Regions from separate parts of the Sinanaerobacter sp. ZZT-01 genome, predicted to be linked through region 2. Evidence: riboswitches for the same ligand, from Rfam matches in the RefSeq annotation. Region 2 holds a riboswitch; the other holds the start of a gene.
What was found. A riboswitch is a leader RNA that binds a small molecule or an ion and turns the genes downstream of it on or off. The one in region 2 is predicted to bind FMN.
Positions count from the first base shown of each region.

Region 1: it holds a riboswitch for FMN, as region 2 does, so the genes downstream of both, ribD (bifunctional diaminohydroxyphosphoribosylaminopyrimidine deaminase/5-amino-6-(5-phosphoribosylamino)uracil reductase RibD) here and U5921_RS04645 (ECF transporter S component) in region 2, are expected to answer to the same signal.

Region 1 covers NZ_CP141728.1:1,595,103-1,603,196, forward strand. Annotated here, with positions in the region: gene U5921_RS07590 (hypothetical protein) at 1-502, shown strand, start outside; gene U5921_RS07595 (putative bacteriocin export ABC transporter) at 504-1,142, shown strand; FMN riboswitch at 1,553-1,667, shown strand; gene ribD (bifunctional diaminohydroxyphosphoribosylaminopyrimidine deaminase/5-amino-6-(5-phosphoribosylamino)uracil reductase RibD) at 1,853-2,965, shown strand; gene ribE (riboflavin synthase) at 2,946-3,602, shown strand; gene U5921_RS07610 (bifunctional 3,4-dihydroxy-2-butanone-4-phosphate synthase/GTP cyclohydrolase II) at 3,709-4,917, shown strand; gene ribE (6,7-dimethyl-8-ribityllumazine synthase) at 4,980-5,441, shown strand; gene U5921_RS07620 (hypothetical protein) at 5,637-5,882, shown strand; gene U5921_RS07625 (LysM peptidoglycan-binding domain-containing protein) at 6,092-6,838, opposite strand; gene U5921_RS07630 (biotin transporter BioY) at 6,998-7,537, opposite strand; gene U5921_RS07635 (biotin--[acetyl-CoA-carboxylase] ligase) at 7,573-8,094, opposite strand, start outside.
Region 2 covers NZ_CP141728.1:930,263-938,356, forward strand. Annotated here, with positions in the region: gene rimI (ribosomal protein S18-alanine N-acetyltransferase) at 114-581, opposite strand; gene tsaB (tRNA (adenosine(37)-N6)-threonylcarbamoyltransferase complex dimerization subunit type 1 TsaB) at 574-1,338, opposite strand; gene tsaE (tRNA (adenosine(37)-N6)-threonylcarbamoyltransferase complex ATPase subunit type 1 TsaE) at 1,341-1,793, opposite strand; gene U5921_RS04640 (DMT family transporter) at 1,790-2,752, opposite strand; gene U5921_RS04645 (ECF transporter S component) at 2,924-3,493, opposite strand; FMN riboswitch at 3,612-3,740, opposite strand; gene lpdA (dihydrolipoyl dehydrogenase) at 3,806-5,212, opposite strand; gene sdaAA (L-serine ammonia-lyase, iron-sulfur-dependent, subunit alpha) at 5,248-6,117, opposite strand; gene sdaAB (L-serine ammonia-lyase, iron-sulfur-dependent subunit beta) at 6,131-6,799, opposite strand; gene gcvPB (aminomethyl-transferring glycine dehydrogenase subunit GcvPB) at 6,860-8,094, opposite strand, start outside.

The DNA.
Region 1 (8,094 bases), 660 kb from region 2:
AATAAAAATTCGGGACTATTTAAAATTAAAGCCATATGTCGATGAATTTTTTAAAGAAAATGGATATGATTACGTAGACTATTATTTTGCATCTATATATGAGGGATATGAAGAGGATGTACAGTATATGCTGTTTTTAACACAATTCAGCATTTTTACGCTGCTTTTGAATTTGGTATTTCTATTTCTCGCGCTCTTTTCGTTTGTCAGTATTTACTTTGATAACTACAAGCGTAAAAATGCAGTTTTAAAATTTATGGGTTTCAGTTTTAGGGAAAGGCACCGTGCTTTTTTCGTAAAGTTCTCTGTTTTAAATCTCGCAATGACTGTGCTTTGCTTGGTCATTGTGAAAATCGCTGAGAGGAGAATTATGAATTTGCATCTTTTTGCCCCGATGCTTCTCGTTTATTTCCTTTTCATCCTTCTTCATATATTGCTTGTAAGCTATATATTGCAAAGAAAAGAAAAATTTAATATGATACAGGTCTTGAAAGGAGAATAATATGCAGCCTCTTATTGAAACAAGAAATCTGAATAAAAATTTCGGAGAAAAATCGGTGTTAAGTAATTTTACGTTTTCTGCCGATCCGCAGGAATTTATATCGATTACCGGAAAAAGCGGCTCAGGAAAAAGTACACTTTTAAACATTTTGGGGTTATTAGATCAATACGATTCGGGTGAATTGCTGATTCATAATGAAGTGATTTCTAATATCAGTGGGAAGAAAGCCCTCTTATTAAGAAGAAATTATATGGGATATATTTTTCAAAACTATGCGTTGATTGAAGACGAAACAGTAGAAGAAAATTTAAAAGTTGCGTTGAGATACGCTCCTGAAAATGGACAGTCGAAGAAAGACATCATTCAAGGTGCATTAGCAGAAGTGGGATTGGAAAATTTTGAACGAAAAAAGATCTATGAGCTTTCCGGAGGAGAGCAGCAAAGAGTTGCTGTTGCCAGAGTTTTTATTAAACCATGTGAGTTGATTTTGGCTGATGAACCAACTGGTTCTCTAGATTTGGAAAATAAAAACTTGATTTTAAAGCTATTCAGAAAACTGCGAGAAAACGGGAAGACGATTATTATTGTTACTCACGATTTAGAAATCCCTAAAATCTGCGATAAAAACATTACACTTTAAAACTGATATTTACATTTTTTTAATGTAGGCAGTAGCTCTTTTAAAAACATACGGTAAATGATACACTATAGAAATAAAAGGAGAAAGAGTGTCAAAAAGGGAGGGCTTATTTTGGATATTAATATAATCAATACTTTGGGGTATGCACTAAACATGAGTTCAATAATAATTTTGCGAGTCCTGGAAATAACCGCATTGCTTTATTTTATTAAGGCTCTTCAAGTCTACATACGAAATAATAATAAAAAAGATTAGCTTATGTTGGGATACACGTTGCCATAGTTTTTTCTTCATTGTATTGTTTCAATGCATTCTTCAAAATAAAAGGTAAAATATAATTAAAAAAAATCCTCTTTTCTTTTTGAATCAGTGAGTATATAATGGCATATAGAAAATTAAATATTGGATAAATTAATCTTCAGGGCAGGGTGCAATTCCCTACCGGTGGTACAGCCCACGAGCCGCAAGGCAGATTCGGTTAGATTCCGAAGCCGACAGTTAAAGTCTGGATGAAAGAAGAGTAAGAATGATTGTGGTATTTTTGCAATTGTTTTTTGTGTGATTTGCTCTGAAATGAATTCATTTCAGGGCTTTTTTTATTTAGATCATAATCATTTTACTAGATTTGAATGAGCAGCAACAAATAGGACAGTAAGATGATATACTGAGATTTTTTTATTCAAGGTACATTTGAGTAAGGGAGTGGTACTGTGAATGAATCGGATTACATGAGAAGAGCCATGGAATTGGCAAAGAAGGGCGTGGGATATGTCAATCCAAATCCTTTGGTCGGAGCAGTTGTTGTAAAAAACGGTAAAATCATCGGAGAAGGATGGCATGAATCTTATGGGGGACTGCATGCAGAACGAAATGCACTTTTAAATTGCAAGGAACACCCTGAAAATGCAGATCTTTATGTGACGCTGGAACCATGCTGCCATCATGGGAAGACACCGCCTTGTACAGAAGCCATTTTAGAAGCCAAAATACGTCGTGTTGTAATTGGGTCGAGAGATCCAAATGCATTGGTTTCGGGAAAAGGAGTTAAGACCTTAAGAGAACATGGAGTTGCCATTGAAGAAGACTTTCTTAGAGAAGAATGTGATGCTTTGAATTCTATCTTTTTTCAATATATCACAACAGGACTTCCCTATGCGGCTTTGAAGTATGCAATGACGTTAGACGGTAAAATTGCAACAAAAACGGGTGAATCCAAATGGATCACGGGAGAGAAGGCAAGAGCACATGTGCATACTTTGAGGCACCAATACCGCGCGATTATGGTAGGGATACAGACCGTCTTAAATGACGATCCTCTTTTAACCTGTCGAATGGAGCATGGGAGAAATCCAATTCGTGTTGTATGTGACTCCCATTTACGGCTCCCTTTAGATTGTCAGCTAATTAAAACCATTGATGAGGCGCCTGTTATTGTAGCGCATTGCAGTGAAGATGAAAAACAGCAAAAAGAGCTGGAGGTACGCGGCGTACAACTGCTAAAAACACCTTGCAGACACGGAAGAGTAGATTTGCGATTTTTATGGAAACAGCTGGCAGAGGAAGGGATAGACAGCATTTTAATCGAGGGTGGAGCTCTTTTAAATGGCAGTGTGCTAGAAGAGAAGCTTGCACAAAAAGTAATGCTTTACATTGCACCTAAAATTTTCGGAGGAAAGGAAGCAAAAACACCAATTACAGGTATAGGGGTTGCTCTCCCTTCTGAAAGTCTTAATTTTGTCTTAGAAAAGAACGAGTGGATAGAAAAAGATTTATTCTTAGAATATAGAGTGGAGGGAAAGCAAGATGTTTACTGGGATTGTTGAAGAGACTGGTATGATCCTTGGAATAAAATCCGGTGCCCATTCTGCACAGATGAAGATAAGAGGGAGCAAGGTTTTAGAAGGAACGAAGATAGGAGACAGCATTGCAGTAAACGGAGTTTGCCTTACGGTGACTGCCTTAAACGGGAGTACATTTATTGTGGATGTCATGGCGGAAACCTACCGTAGGAGTAACTTAGAAGAGCTTAAAGTAAACAACAAAGTTAATCTGGAAAGAGCGATGGCAGCAGACGGTCGATTTGGAGGGCATATTGTTTCTGGTCACATTGATGGAACAGGAACAATCACGCATAAAGAGCGGGAGGAAAATGCCGTATGGATCACGGTAAAAGCAGCTCCGAAGATTATGCGATGCATCGTAGAGAAAGGGTCGGTTGCCATTGATGGGGTGAGTTTGACCGCAGCGGATTTACAGGAAGATGTGTTTCGGGTTTCCATTATTCCACACACTGGTTCAGAAACAACGCTGCTTGAAAGAGCAATCGGCGAAAAAGTAAATTTGGAGAATGACATAATTGGAAAGTATGTAGAACGTTTTTTAAATCTTAATGCAGATTCGCATAAGAATGACGCAGAAAAGAAATTAACGGCGGAGTTTTTAAGGAGTCACGGATTTTAAACCAATCACAAATTTTAAACCAATCCACTGAGGAACTGCAAGAGAAGCTTCAAAAATGGAGAATTGAAGGCTTCTCATCAAAATAGAAAGGAAATAGGAAGAAAAAATGTTTCAATTTAATACGATTGAAGAAGCGATTGAGGATTTGAAAGCCGGAAAAATTATTTTAGTAACTGATGATCCGGAAAGAGAGAATGAAGGAGATTTTATTTGCGCCGCAGAATTTGCAACACAGGAGAATGTTAATTTCATGGCATCCTATGGAAAGGGATTGATTTGTATGCCAATGAGTCAAGTAATGGCAGAGCATTTAGATTTTCCGCAAATGGTGAGCGAAAATACGGATAATCACAGCACAGCATTCACTGTTTCCATTGATCATATTTCTACAACAACCGGTATTTCTGCGCAGGAACGTTCGGTGACTGCAATGGAATGTGTAAAGGATGGGGCAAAACCACAGGACTTTCGACGGCCCGGCCATATGTTTCCGCTGACAGCGAGGGAAGGCGGCGTTCTGGTTCGAGAGGGACATACAGAAGCTACGGTTGATTTACTAAAATTGGCTGGATTGAAGGAATGCGGACTCTGCTGTGAGATCATGCGTGAGGACGGGACGATGATGCGGACTCCTGAGTTGATTGAGTTGGCAGAAAAACACGGATTAAAGTTTATTACAATCAAAGACCTGCAGGAATATCGGCAGCGTTATACAAAGCTGGTTGAAAAGAAGGCCAGTGCAAAAATGCCGACAAAGTATGGAGAATTTACAGTCTATGGATATGTTAATAAGATAAATGGAGAACACCATGTCGCATTGGTAAAAGGAGAAATCGGAGACGGAAAAGGCGTCCTCTGCCGTGTTCATTCGGAATGCTTGACCGGTGATGTATTTGGATCTTTGAGGTGTGATTGCGGTCAGCAATTTGAGGCGGCAATGGAGCAGATTGCAAAGGAAGGTCGAGGCATTCTTCTCTATATGCGTCAGGAGGGACGTGGAATTGGATTGATCAATAAGCTACGAGCCTATGAATTACAGGATAAAGGAAGGGATACGGTGGAAGCAAATTTGGATCTGGGATTTGCAGCTGATCTGAGAGAATATTGGCCGGGAGCACAAATTTTACGAGATTTAGGTGTAAAAGAGCTGCGCCTTTTAACGAACAACCCGAGCAAAATATATGGACTTCAAGGATTTGGAATTGAAATTATTGAACGCGTTTCGATTGAGATGGAAGCACAAAAAGAGGATGCTTTTTATTTAAAGACAAAGAAGGAAAAAATGGGGCATTTGCTGCACTGCTGCGGAAAATAAATTGTAAAGAGTAAAGAAAAGAAAGGAGATACATGGAAAAAAAATCCATGTAAAAAAAAACAATGAAAGTAATACAGGGAAATGTAGTAGCCGAAGGGATTAAGATCGGAATTGTAGCGGCAAGATTCAATGAATTTATTGTTGGAAAACTTTTAAGCGGAACTCTAGATGGATTAGTACGTCATGGTGTACAAGAAGAGGATATTACCGCAGTGTGGGTGCCTGGTGCATTCGAGATCCCCTTTGCGGCAAAAAAAATGGCACAGTCTGCGCAGTATGATGCAGTGATTTGCCTTGGAGCGGTGATACGGGGAGCAACTTCGCACTATGATTATGTTTGTGCAGAGGTTTCAAAGGGAATTGCACAAGTTGGACTCGAGTCTCAGGTCCCGGTGTTGTTCGGAGTGTTGACGACAGATACCATCGAACAGGCGATCGAACGTGCCGGAACGAAGAGTGGAAATAAAGGGTTTGATTGCGCAGTATCTGCAATTGAAATGGTAAATATATCTAAACAACTTTAAGCAAAATGAAAATTATTTTTCTCTTATAGCAAAGAATCTTCCAAAGAGTTGCACTTTGGAAGATTCTTTGCTATTGTTAAGTATATATTATTAATAAATTCATATTATTTTTTATTGATATGTTAAAATTGAAACTATTATGTAATCAATCCAAAATAACTTATTTGATTTAAGATAAGAAAGGTTTAGGAATAAATGGAAGTATTAACTTTATTAACTCCACTGATTCTCAATATTTTTATAATGGTAGGTATAGCTGTTTTGATTGTGAAGCTAGTACGTAGTCATAATCAAAATAACCATAAATCCATTGATCAAATCATTCAAAAAAATAACCAAAACATACAAGAACAAGTTAATCAATTAATCCTGAAAAATATGGAAATGCAAGCTGAACTAAAAAACTTAACTCAAAAAATTGAAGAAATATTAAAAAAGTAGAGATCATTTGCAAGGTAAAATCCCAAGTTTTGCGTAAATTTTTAGAAATTGATTTAAAAGATTGAAAGATAACAGAAGGGTTAAGGGCGATAAAAAGCTCTTAACCCTTTTATAGTTTGCATAAGCTTTACGTAAATCAATAGAAGGGGCTTATTGGTTTGTTCGTTATGTTTTAAAAGGATAGAATAAGCGGCTGATTGCAGACAATTCTAAAAGTATGATGCATTCGCTTCTTTTAAGTTCTCTTCTAATGCTTCTACCTTCTCTAATAATGTTCTTGCATTTTGTATAATGCTTCTATAATTTCTATTATCTAATGATTGAGAAAAATTGTTTAAAACTAAATCAAAATTGGCAATATCAAAATTTGACACACTTGGTTTGAGACCTTCCCAAATGTTTCTTAAGGTTACGAGGTTATTACTTGCCGCTTCCCAGTTATTGCTTTCGACATCCATTTCAATTTGCCTTACTAGATAATTTAATCGAATGACATCTGTTGGGAAACCGACATTAAAATAATCTAGGATGTCAGGCATATACGTAATAATATCGATGACATCGTCAACGGCTGAATAAGGTTTTTTACGTGTCACATGATCTTCCAGGCTGACTATCGCAGCATTCATACCAGCGATGATTTCTTCAGGGACGGAAGCTTGCTGAAGCAGTGGTGTTACGGCAGCCATATTGGTTTTTATTATATTTACTTTATTGCTTGCAGCCGCCCAATTGATTCCATAGATATCATTGACGATAAGTTCTGCATTCTGTATGATGGTATCTAATTGAGCAGGAACAGGCGGTAAATCTAAAATTTTTATAATTTGGCCTATATAAATTGGCTTTTGCCTGGAAACTTCAGGATTTATTCTAATTAGTTGCGCCAATGAAATTTTAAATTTTTTTGCAATAGAAGATAAAGTATCGTTCGATTTTATAATATAATGTTGCATCTTTAATCCTTTCCTGATATTTTTACTTAATTTATCATATGATTTTATAAATTATCTGTTACTTAAAAAATGTCCATATTTACTAAACGGTAAGAAATATCAATGAATGGATTCAATTTTTTACTTCCGCGTGTTGAATAGATTAAGAAATTCGCAAAATTAAATAGAAATTCTATCTAATTTTTTTACGAGGATAGTTGCTGTAATTATTTTTAGAATATCCCCGGGGAGAAAAGGGAATACGCATAAAAAGAGGGAGGGAAGAAGTTGCGTATGTGTTGAGTACATATACCATAGTGTTCCAGCAGTGTAGCAGAAAAATATACCGATCATGAAAATTACAGGAAGCGGAAGGGCAACGGCAGTTTGCTTTTTTCTTTGCTGAATTAGAAAGCTGCAGATAAGTGCAATCAAAACATATCCAATGAGATAGCCACCCGTAGGTCCTAAGAGAATAGAGGGACCGCTTGTAAATTGGGCAAAAACAGGAAGCCCGATAAAACCGAGGATTAAATATAGGATTTGACTAAGTACGCTGTATTTCACTTCTAAAAGCCCAGCAGACAAAAAGATAGCTAGAGTCGCAAGGTTAATCGGGACAGGCGTAAAAGGTAAAGGAAGTAATATCTGTGAAAAAATAGAAGTTAATGTTGCAAATAAAGCACATAAAATTTGTTTTTTTAGCTGAACCGATGACATTTATAATTCCTTTCTGAGAGGAGGCGAGTATTTGCTTATTTCCACCCGCTCGACAAATCCTCCGGGCGTATACTGATTTCACCGGATTGTAGTGTTTTTCTTGTCCCATCCAATTGTTCAACAATAAGTCCTCCAGTTTCGTTGATGTCTACAGCGATTGCCGGAATGCTTTCAGTTGGTGAAAGGACGGTAATGCGCTTACCCAAGACGCAGGAGCGCTGTTTATATTCTTCTAAAAAAGAACCGCTTTTTAACTCTGCCTGAATGTCAAAGAAATGATCTAAAATAGAGGCAATCAGCAGATTTTTTGTAGGAATAGCGTGTGATTCCGAGAAGGTGCAATGAGAAGCCTCTTCTTGGTCTTGGTATAGAGAACCGAATATCTCTGTTAATTCCGATGGGAACTTATCAGATGGTGATGAGAAATTAATTCCGATACCTATAATAATAGATTCAATCGCACCTGTTTCAAAATTGGTAATGCCTTCCGTTAGAATACCGCAGATTTTTTTATTGTTGTAAAACAAATCATTTACCCACTTTATTTTGATCTGCTT
Region 2 (8,094 bases):
TTTTCCTCCTCTGCCGAGAAGTATGACCTCGGCTATACGTAACTTAAAAAATTTTCATTTTAAAATTAGTATAGCTTACTGCCTTTTTTCTATTCTTTTTTTTAAATTTATCATTAAACTTTCATCGGTTCACCTTTGGTATGTCTCCAAAGAATTAATGCATCTTCTCCATTATTCTCATAGTATGCTTTTCGTCTTCCTGCCTCTTTAAAACCAAACTGCCCATAAAGTGTCAAAGCAGCTTGATTGGATGGACGAACCTCTAATGTATGGCTAAGAACACCTTTTTCCTTACAACAATCAAAAAGATGGGAAAGCATAGCATGTCCAACTCCTTTTTTGCGATAATCGGGATTGACTGCGACATGGGTAATATGTCCTTCGTCTAAAATAATCCAGGAACCAACGTATCCAATCAGCTTTCCTTGTATTTCTGCTACTATATAAAACGCCAATTCATTACTTACGATCTCATCATGAAATGAATCCACACTCCATGGCATCGCAAAACTCATTTGATCCAATTTCGCCATTTCCTTGATGTCACGTTCCTCAGCCTCTCGAATCAAAATTTCATTCATGCACGAGTCTCCTTTTTGCCTCATCTAATTTTCTTTGTGCTTCTGCCTGCCGTAAATAAACAGGTTTAACCTGAAATAAATTCTGTGCTTTTCCTTGCTCCCAAAGTTTGTATCCCAGCGCTGCAACGGAAGATGCTCTTTGATAGCGCAACTCTTCAGGTGCAAAGGACACATGGAGACGTGAAGTTGCGGATGCTGTGTTCTGCATACGTACCCACTCTTCTATTTTATCTTTATAAACAGAAATGCCGTCTCCAAAAAACAAAATCTCATTTTTCTCTGTTTTTCTCATGGCCGTCTTGATCCGCTCCAGAAACTCTTCCAATGCATAAGCACCATCCGGAACCAGCTGTGTGCAACCCCCCTGTTCTTCCCAAAGGTATGCTCCTGTATATATTTGGCTCCTTCTTGCATCAAAAATCGGACACAACACCCTTTTTTCATCTACAGTGCTGTATGCAAAAGCTTTTAAGGTCGGCACACATACAATGTTCAAGTTCAAAGTCTGTGCCAGTGCTTTTGCCGTCGACATGCCGATTCGAATTCCTGTAAAAGAGCCGGGACCTTCCGACACGGCAATACCGCCAATCTCCTTTAAGTCTAGACCGCATTTTGCAAGCAAACGTTCAATCATAGGGACCAAAAGACGCAGGTGATTCAGCGTTTCATCGCAGTGTTCCTCCCAAATCTTCCTATTTTCATTTATAATTGCTACTGATGCATTCGCACCCGTTGTTTCAATTGCCAATAAATTCATATTCATTCCTCTTCCGGTTCTAAATCATAATTTTCCACATAATATATCCGTTCATTTTCCGATTCTCCATAGGAAATCGTAATCGTAATGCTTTCTTCTGGCAGTAATTCTTGAATCATATCTGCCCATTCTACAACACAAACGCCTTCTCCGTAAAAGTACTCTTCATATCCGATCTCATACATTTCCTCGATCTCACCGATGCGATAGACATCAAAATGATAAAGAGGCAGTCTTCCGTCATAATATTCATGCACAATGCTGAAAGTCGGGCTTGTAATCATTTCCTTTATTCCAAGTCCCTCTGCAATTGCCTTCGTTAAAGCCGTTTTTCCCGTACCAAGATCTCCAATCAGTGCTACGATACTTCCTTTTTTTAATTGACTGGAAAGAGCTATACCAAATTGCACTGTATCTTTTTCACTTTTCATAATCCACTTTTTTGCCTGATTCATAAAGATACTTCTCCTTCCTGCGGCTCTAATTCTATAGAGTTCTGTACAACTTCTTCCGGCAAGGCACCCTTTGGTGTCTGATTTGCCAAATAGACACCAACTATAACAAGGAATGTCGCAAAAGCTTGTAAATGAGAAAATGGTTCCTTCAAAAGCACAACTCCGGCAATGACGGTAATAACCGTTGTAAGCGTAACAAAAGAGGTCATGCGGTTTGCTCCGATGCTCTTAATCGCAGCATTCATCAAGATAAAAGCAAGGACGGAACACCCGATGCTCAAATAAAGGATCGCTTGTAAAAATTGCAGGTTACGAATCGGCAGCATAAAAAAGTCAAAAAGTGATCCATTTAAAGCCTGTTCTACGCAGGCAAAGCTGATGAAGCTTACCGCTCCAAAAAAAGACATAATATAAGTTTTTTCAACACTTGAAAATTGTTCTGCTTTCGTCGAGTATACGGTAAACATCGCCGCAGATATAACCGCGGTAAAGAGAATCAAATAGCCGATTAAGTTACAGGTTGCGGATGCTCCTTTTATAAGAACCATCCATAGAATTCCCACAAAAGAAATTAAAATCCCAATCACTTGAAGTTTAGATGGATATTTTTTTAAAAACAAAATAGAAGTTAACAGTGTAACAATCGGGACGCAAGCAATAATCGTTCCACTCTCCGATGCCGTTGTCAAGCTAATTCCAAATGTCTCAGCGGTAAAATATAAAACCGGCTGAAAAACCGCCATTAATAACAACGGTTTAAAGTTTTTTCCCTTAAAATCTACTTTAAATATCCCCACTGCGATGCATAAGCTCATTGCTAAAAATGCAAGAAGAAAGCGCCAGCCTAAAAGAGAAAATGCTGAAACGGTTGCAGTTATTTGTTTTGTAAATAAGAAACTAAATCCAAACAATGTAGATGATGCAATTGCTGCGATCATACCCTTTACCGACTGATTCATGGCGATCGTTTCCCTTTCTTATATTCCGAAATCAATTCAATTTATCATATCACTTTTATGTACTTTTTGTCGATGGAAATCTGCAAAAATTCATTCCCATTTCATGAAAAAACTGCCGGCAATAACCATTGTTATTTTTGTCCGGCAGTCTTAAAACAATCTGTTTTTTACTTATCTATGCAAAAATTTCGCTATGGATTTATACGTGACAAAAGTAATCACTGCATTAATCCCTGATTTGAGAAGGTTGAACGGCAATACAATTGGCACAATCATACCCATTACCACGTCTCGCGGGACACCCATATAAATCGGCGTAATGAGAATATTCCATAAAAGCATAGTCACAGTCATGATCAAGGCTCCGCTAAACAAAGCAAGGATTGCGCCTTTTCTGGTTTTATTTTTTTGATAAAGAAATCCGGCTACCAATACAAAACTTCCCGTTGCAAACAGATGCATGCAAAATCCAATCGGTCCATCCCCCCCCAAAGGAAATGCCTGGATAAAGCTCACCGCTGCCGTAATCATAAAACCTGCCATTGGTCCAAACGCAAAGGTCCCTATAAAAATAGGAACATCCGCTGGGTCATACACTAAAAAAGGTGCCGGCGGAAAAGGAATGCGTACAATCAAAACCAATGCCAGTGAAATAGCTGCCAGCATCGCCATCTTCACCAGCTTTGCTGTTCTCTGAGATTGCCCTCTTACCGTATTGTTGCTCTTCTGTGAATCCTTCATAATGATTCCTCCCTCTGCTTTCTTATTTAAGCTGCTTCAATGTAGGAATCTGTCAGGTAATTAAAATTGACCTTGAATTAAATCCAAGGCCAAACGCGCACATCCATTCAAAAAATGAGTCGTGTTTCTTTCATCCGGACTATACCGTCGGTATTGGGTTCTAACCAACTCTGCCTTTCGGCTCGCGGACTCATAGCCTATGCTCATCACCGCCGGTGAGGAATCACACCTCGCCCTGAAACAGATATCTTAATAACAATCTATTATAGTTCATTTTATCGTTTCTTGTCAAGAAAAGATAAAATGTATTTTTTATCGAATCGCGAGCCCAATTCCCTCACAAAAAGTTGGGTGCGGTCGAATTACCGAAATAAGCTGTTCCACAGTGAGTTGATTGACCACAGCCGTCGCCAGTTCAGAAATCAGGTCTGTTGCCCTTTCACACATCATCTGTGCGCCGATGACAACACCTGTTTCTTCCATATAGAGCACTCGGATAAAGCCACTTTGCTGATTTTCGATTAAAGCCTTTCCATTTGCTGTCATTAAGTATTTTCCTGTTTTTACAAGCAGACCACATGATTTTGCTTCCTCCGGTGTCATACCGACTGACGCAATTTCCGGATCGCTGTAAATACAGGAAGGTACAGCCTCTAAATTCATACTGTGTTTGACCTTTGCGATGCTTTCTACTGCACAAATTCCTTCCGCAGCCGCCATATGTGCAAGCTGAACACCGCCAGTCACATCACCGGCCGCATAAATACCGGCTATCGAAGTTTCATAATTCTGGTCTACAAGCAGCCTCCCCTTTTCTATTTTTAAAGAAGCTCCCTCTGACTGCATAAAGCACTCAGAAAAAAGTCCATCGATATTCGGTTTTCGTCCCACAGAAACAAGTACTGTCTCGGTCTCAGTTGAAAGTCCATCTGATGTATGAACAAGCAAAATCTCTTTTCCGTCTTTTTTCATCTGCTGAATTTTTTCCACCTGTACACCTGCTTTGATTTGAATACCCTTCTTTTTCAGGTGAACCGATAATTTCTGTGCAATCTCACGATCGAATAAAGGCAAGATGCGCTTTTCTGCCTCCACTATAATGACCTCGCTTCCAAATCCACTCAGCATTGTGGCGAATTCCATTCCGATCACACCACCTCCAATGATGAGTGTTTTTTGTGAGCAGATTTCCTTTTCAAGCATTTGCTCACTGGTACATACACCCGGAAGCTCAATCCCGCATATCGGAGGAATCGCTGTCTTTGCCCCTGTTGCAATCAAAAGATTTTCAGCATAAAGAATTTTTTTCTCTGCGTTCAGATCTTCACCCTGTTCATTGACTTGTATTTCTACTTGCTGTCTCCCCGTTATCGTTGCAGTCCCATTCAAGTAATCTATTTTTCTTGAGTGAAACGATGAAAGAATTCCGTTACGAAGAGTTCTTATTACCTCTTCCTTACGTTCATGCATTTTCTCTGAATCATATCTCACATCGTTTGCATGCAGTCCAATCGCATCAAACTCTTTTGCATTGCGATACCATTTAGCTGCGTGAAGGAGTGTTTTGGTCGGAATGCAGCCATGATTCAAACATGTCCCTCCTATCTGTTCTTTTTCTACAACAGCGGTCTTCAAGCCAAGCTCAGATGCCCGAAAAGCAGCTTCGTAGCCGCCCGGTCCTCCGCCGATTATAAGAATATCATATTTATTTTGTTCCAAAGGCCGGCTCCCCCTCTCTTCTTTCTTTCATTTTTTTATTTTAAAATTTCATTTAATAATTCTTTTCCTCGTGAAGTCTGTGCCAATCCTCCTAATGCCGTTTCCTTGAGCTGATACGGAAGTAATTTTCCTACTCGGTACATGGCGTCCACCACCTGATCGGCTGGAATGATACTTTCCATACCGCCCAGTGCCAAATCCGCACTGAGCAGTGCATTGACTGCCTGCGATGCATTTCTCTGTGCACAAGGTACCTGTACCAGCCCCGCAACCGGATCACAAACAAGTCCCGTAATGTTCATCAAGGCAATTGAGCATGCATGTAGAGCCTGATCTGGCGTGCCTCCGCTCATCTCAACTGCGGCGCTCGCTGCCATTGCCGCTGCCACACCACATTCTGCCTGACAGCCGCCCTCCGCTCCGGAAACGGTCGCATTTTTCATTATAATCGCACCAATCCCAGAAGCTGTCATCAGTCCTTGTAAAACAATAGCATGCTCTAATTTTTTCTCTTCGGCAAAGCCAAGCAATACTGCCGGAACAATTCCGCATGCACCCGCAGTCGGCGCCGCACAAATTTTTCCCATAGCAGCATTGACCTCGCTGCAAGAAAGCGCATACGCCATCACTCGATTGATAAAGGGACCACATATGGTGCCCTTCTTTTCCGAATAAGATTGCTGCTTAAATGCTACGCCTGAAATCAGATTTCCGGCTGTAGAAAGCGGTTCTTTTCTTGCCTTTTTTGCTGCTTCCTCCATGACGGCATAGCGGCTTTTTAAATTGCTCCAAATTTCTTCCTCGGTGCATTCACTTATCTGCTTTTCGTTCTCTAAAATGACCTTCCAAAGCGATGATTTCTTTTCTTTACACAGCTCCAAAAGCTCTTGCATATTGTTATACATAAAACCTCCCGCTTCAAACGGAACTTTCAATTGCTTTCACAGAAATAACATTTTCCAAACGTCCTAAGCTTTCTACTACTTTATATGGAATCATATCATCGGTTTCAATAATGGTAGAAGCAACCTTCCCCTTTGCAAGGCGGGAAAGCTTCATAATACCAATGTTTATATTATTATTTGCAAGCACAGCAGAAATATCGCTGACAACACCTTTCCTGTCATATTGCCTTATTACCAAAGTCGGTGATTGTGCTGTTACTTCCGTTTCAAATCCGTCAATATATTTAATGATAATCTGCCCTCCTCCGATTGAAGAGCCTATGATCTCCGTTTTCAGTCCATCTGTCCGAAAAAATGTTATTTTAACAGAATTTTCATGCATTCCATCCAAATCAGTTTCATAAAAGTCAAAAGTAAGGCCTTCTTTCTTCGCCAGATAAAAGGCTTCCCTCAATCGCTCATCATCTTCTCTCAGTCCCAGTGCGCCTGCTACTAACGCTTTATCTGTACCGTGCCCTTGGTAGGTTTTAGCAAAAGAACCGTATAATCCGAACGAAACATGCGTAAAAGGCACTCCCACAATTTGCCGGGCAATTCGGGCTAGCTTTGCCGCCCCTGCCGTATGGGAACTTGACGGCCCAATCATAATCGGGCCTGTCACGTCAAAAATACTTACATCCAATCTTTTTCTCCTTATTTTATGCTGCTTCAGCATGACTTTTATTTTGGATTCTGCCTATTATTAAAATCTCAGCTTTGGATGACGTGCGGCGTTTACTTCGTCTAGGCGGCGAACTGGTGTATGAAGCGGTTTTTGATGCATTTCATCGGGATGATTTCTCCCCGTTTCATAAATCTCGCGTAAAATACGAATGGCTTCATCCAACGTATCTTTTGATTCCGTTTCTGTCGGTTCAACCATGAGTGCTTCGTGCACAATCAACGGAAAATACATAGTTGGCGGATGCACGCCATAATCAAGCAATGCTTTTGCAATGTCCAGAGCGGATACATCTTTCTCTTTTTTACTCTGTTCAAGTGTCATTACAAATTCATGCATACATGTCCGCTCAACTGCCATCGGATATAAGTCGGAGAGTGCATGCATCATATAATTTGCATTCAGCACTGCATTTTGTGCAGCTTCCCGAATACCGCTCCCACCTAATGACATAATATAAGTCAATGCTTTTACAACTACCAAAAAATTCCCAGGAAAACTTCGCACTGCACCGATTGAACTGGAAACGTGATGATCCCAACCCAAAGGCTGACATTTATCTCCTGTCTTTACTATTGCAGGCTGAGGAAGAAACGGCATCAATCTTTCTTTGCAGCCAACTGGGCCGCTTCCCGGCCCTCCACCCCCATGCGGTGTTGAAAACGTCTTGTGTAAATTTAAATGTACGACATCAAAGCCCATATCACCGGGGCGTGCAATCCCCATAATTGCATTGAGGTTTGCCCCGTCATAATAGACGAGCCCACCTGCTTGATGTACGATTTCAGTAATTGCAAGTATATTTTGCTCAAAAATACCAAGTGTATTCGGGTTTGTCAGCATTAAGCCTGCGGTATCCTCTCCGCAAACTTCTTTCAATTCTTCAATATCCACAAAGCCTTGTTCATCGGAAGGAATATTCACGACGGTAAACCCTGCCATAACTGCACTGGCAGGGTTGGTTCCATGCGCTGCATCCGGCACGATAATTTTTCGTCTCTTTTCCAGTTCTCCACGATGCTTATGGTATGCACGTATCAGGAGCAATCCTGTAAATTCTCCATGTGCACCAGCAGACGGCTGAAAGGTCATCGCATCCATCCCTGTAATTTCACAAAGATACTTTTCTGCAAGCGTCAATACTTCCAAAGCCCCTTGTACGGTATGTTCTGGTTGTAAGGGGTGTAATTGGGTAAAGCCTTTTAATCCTGCTGTTTCTTCATTGATTCGTGGATTATATTTCATCGTACATGAAC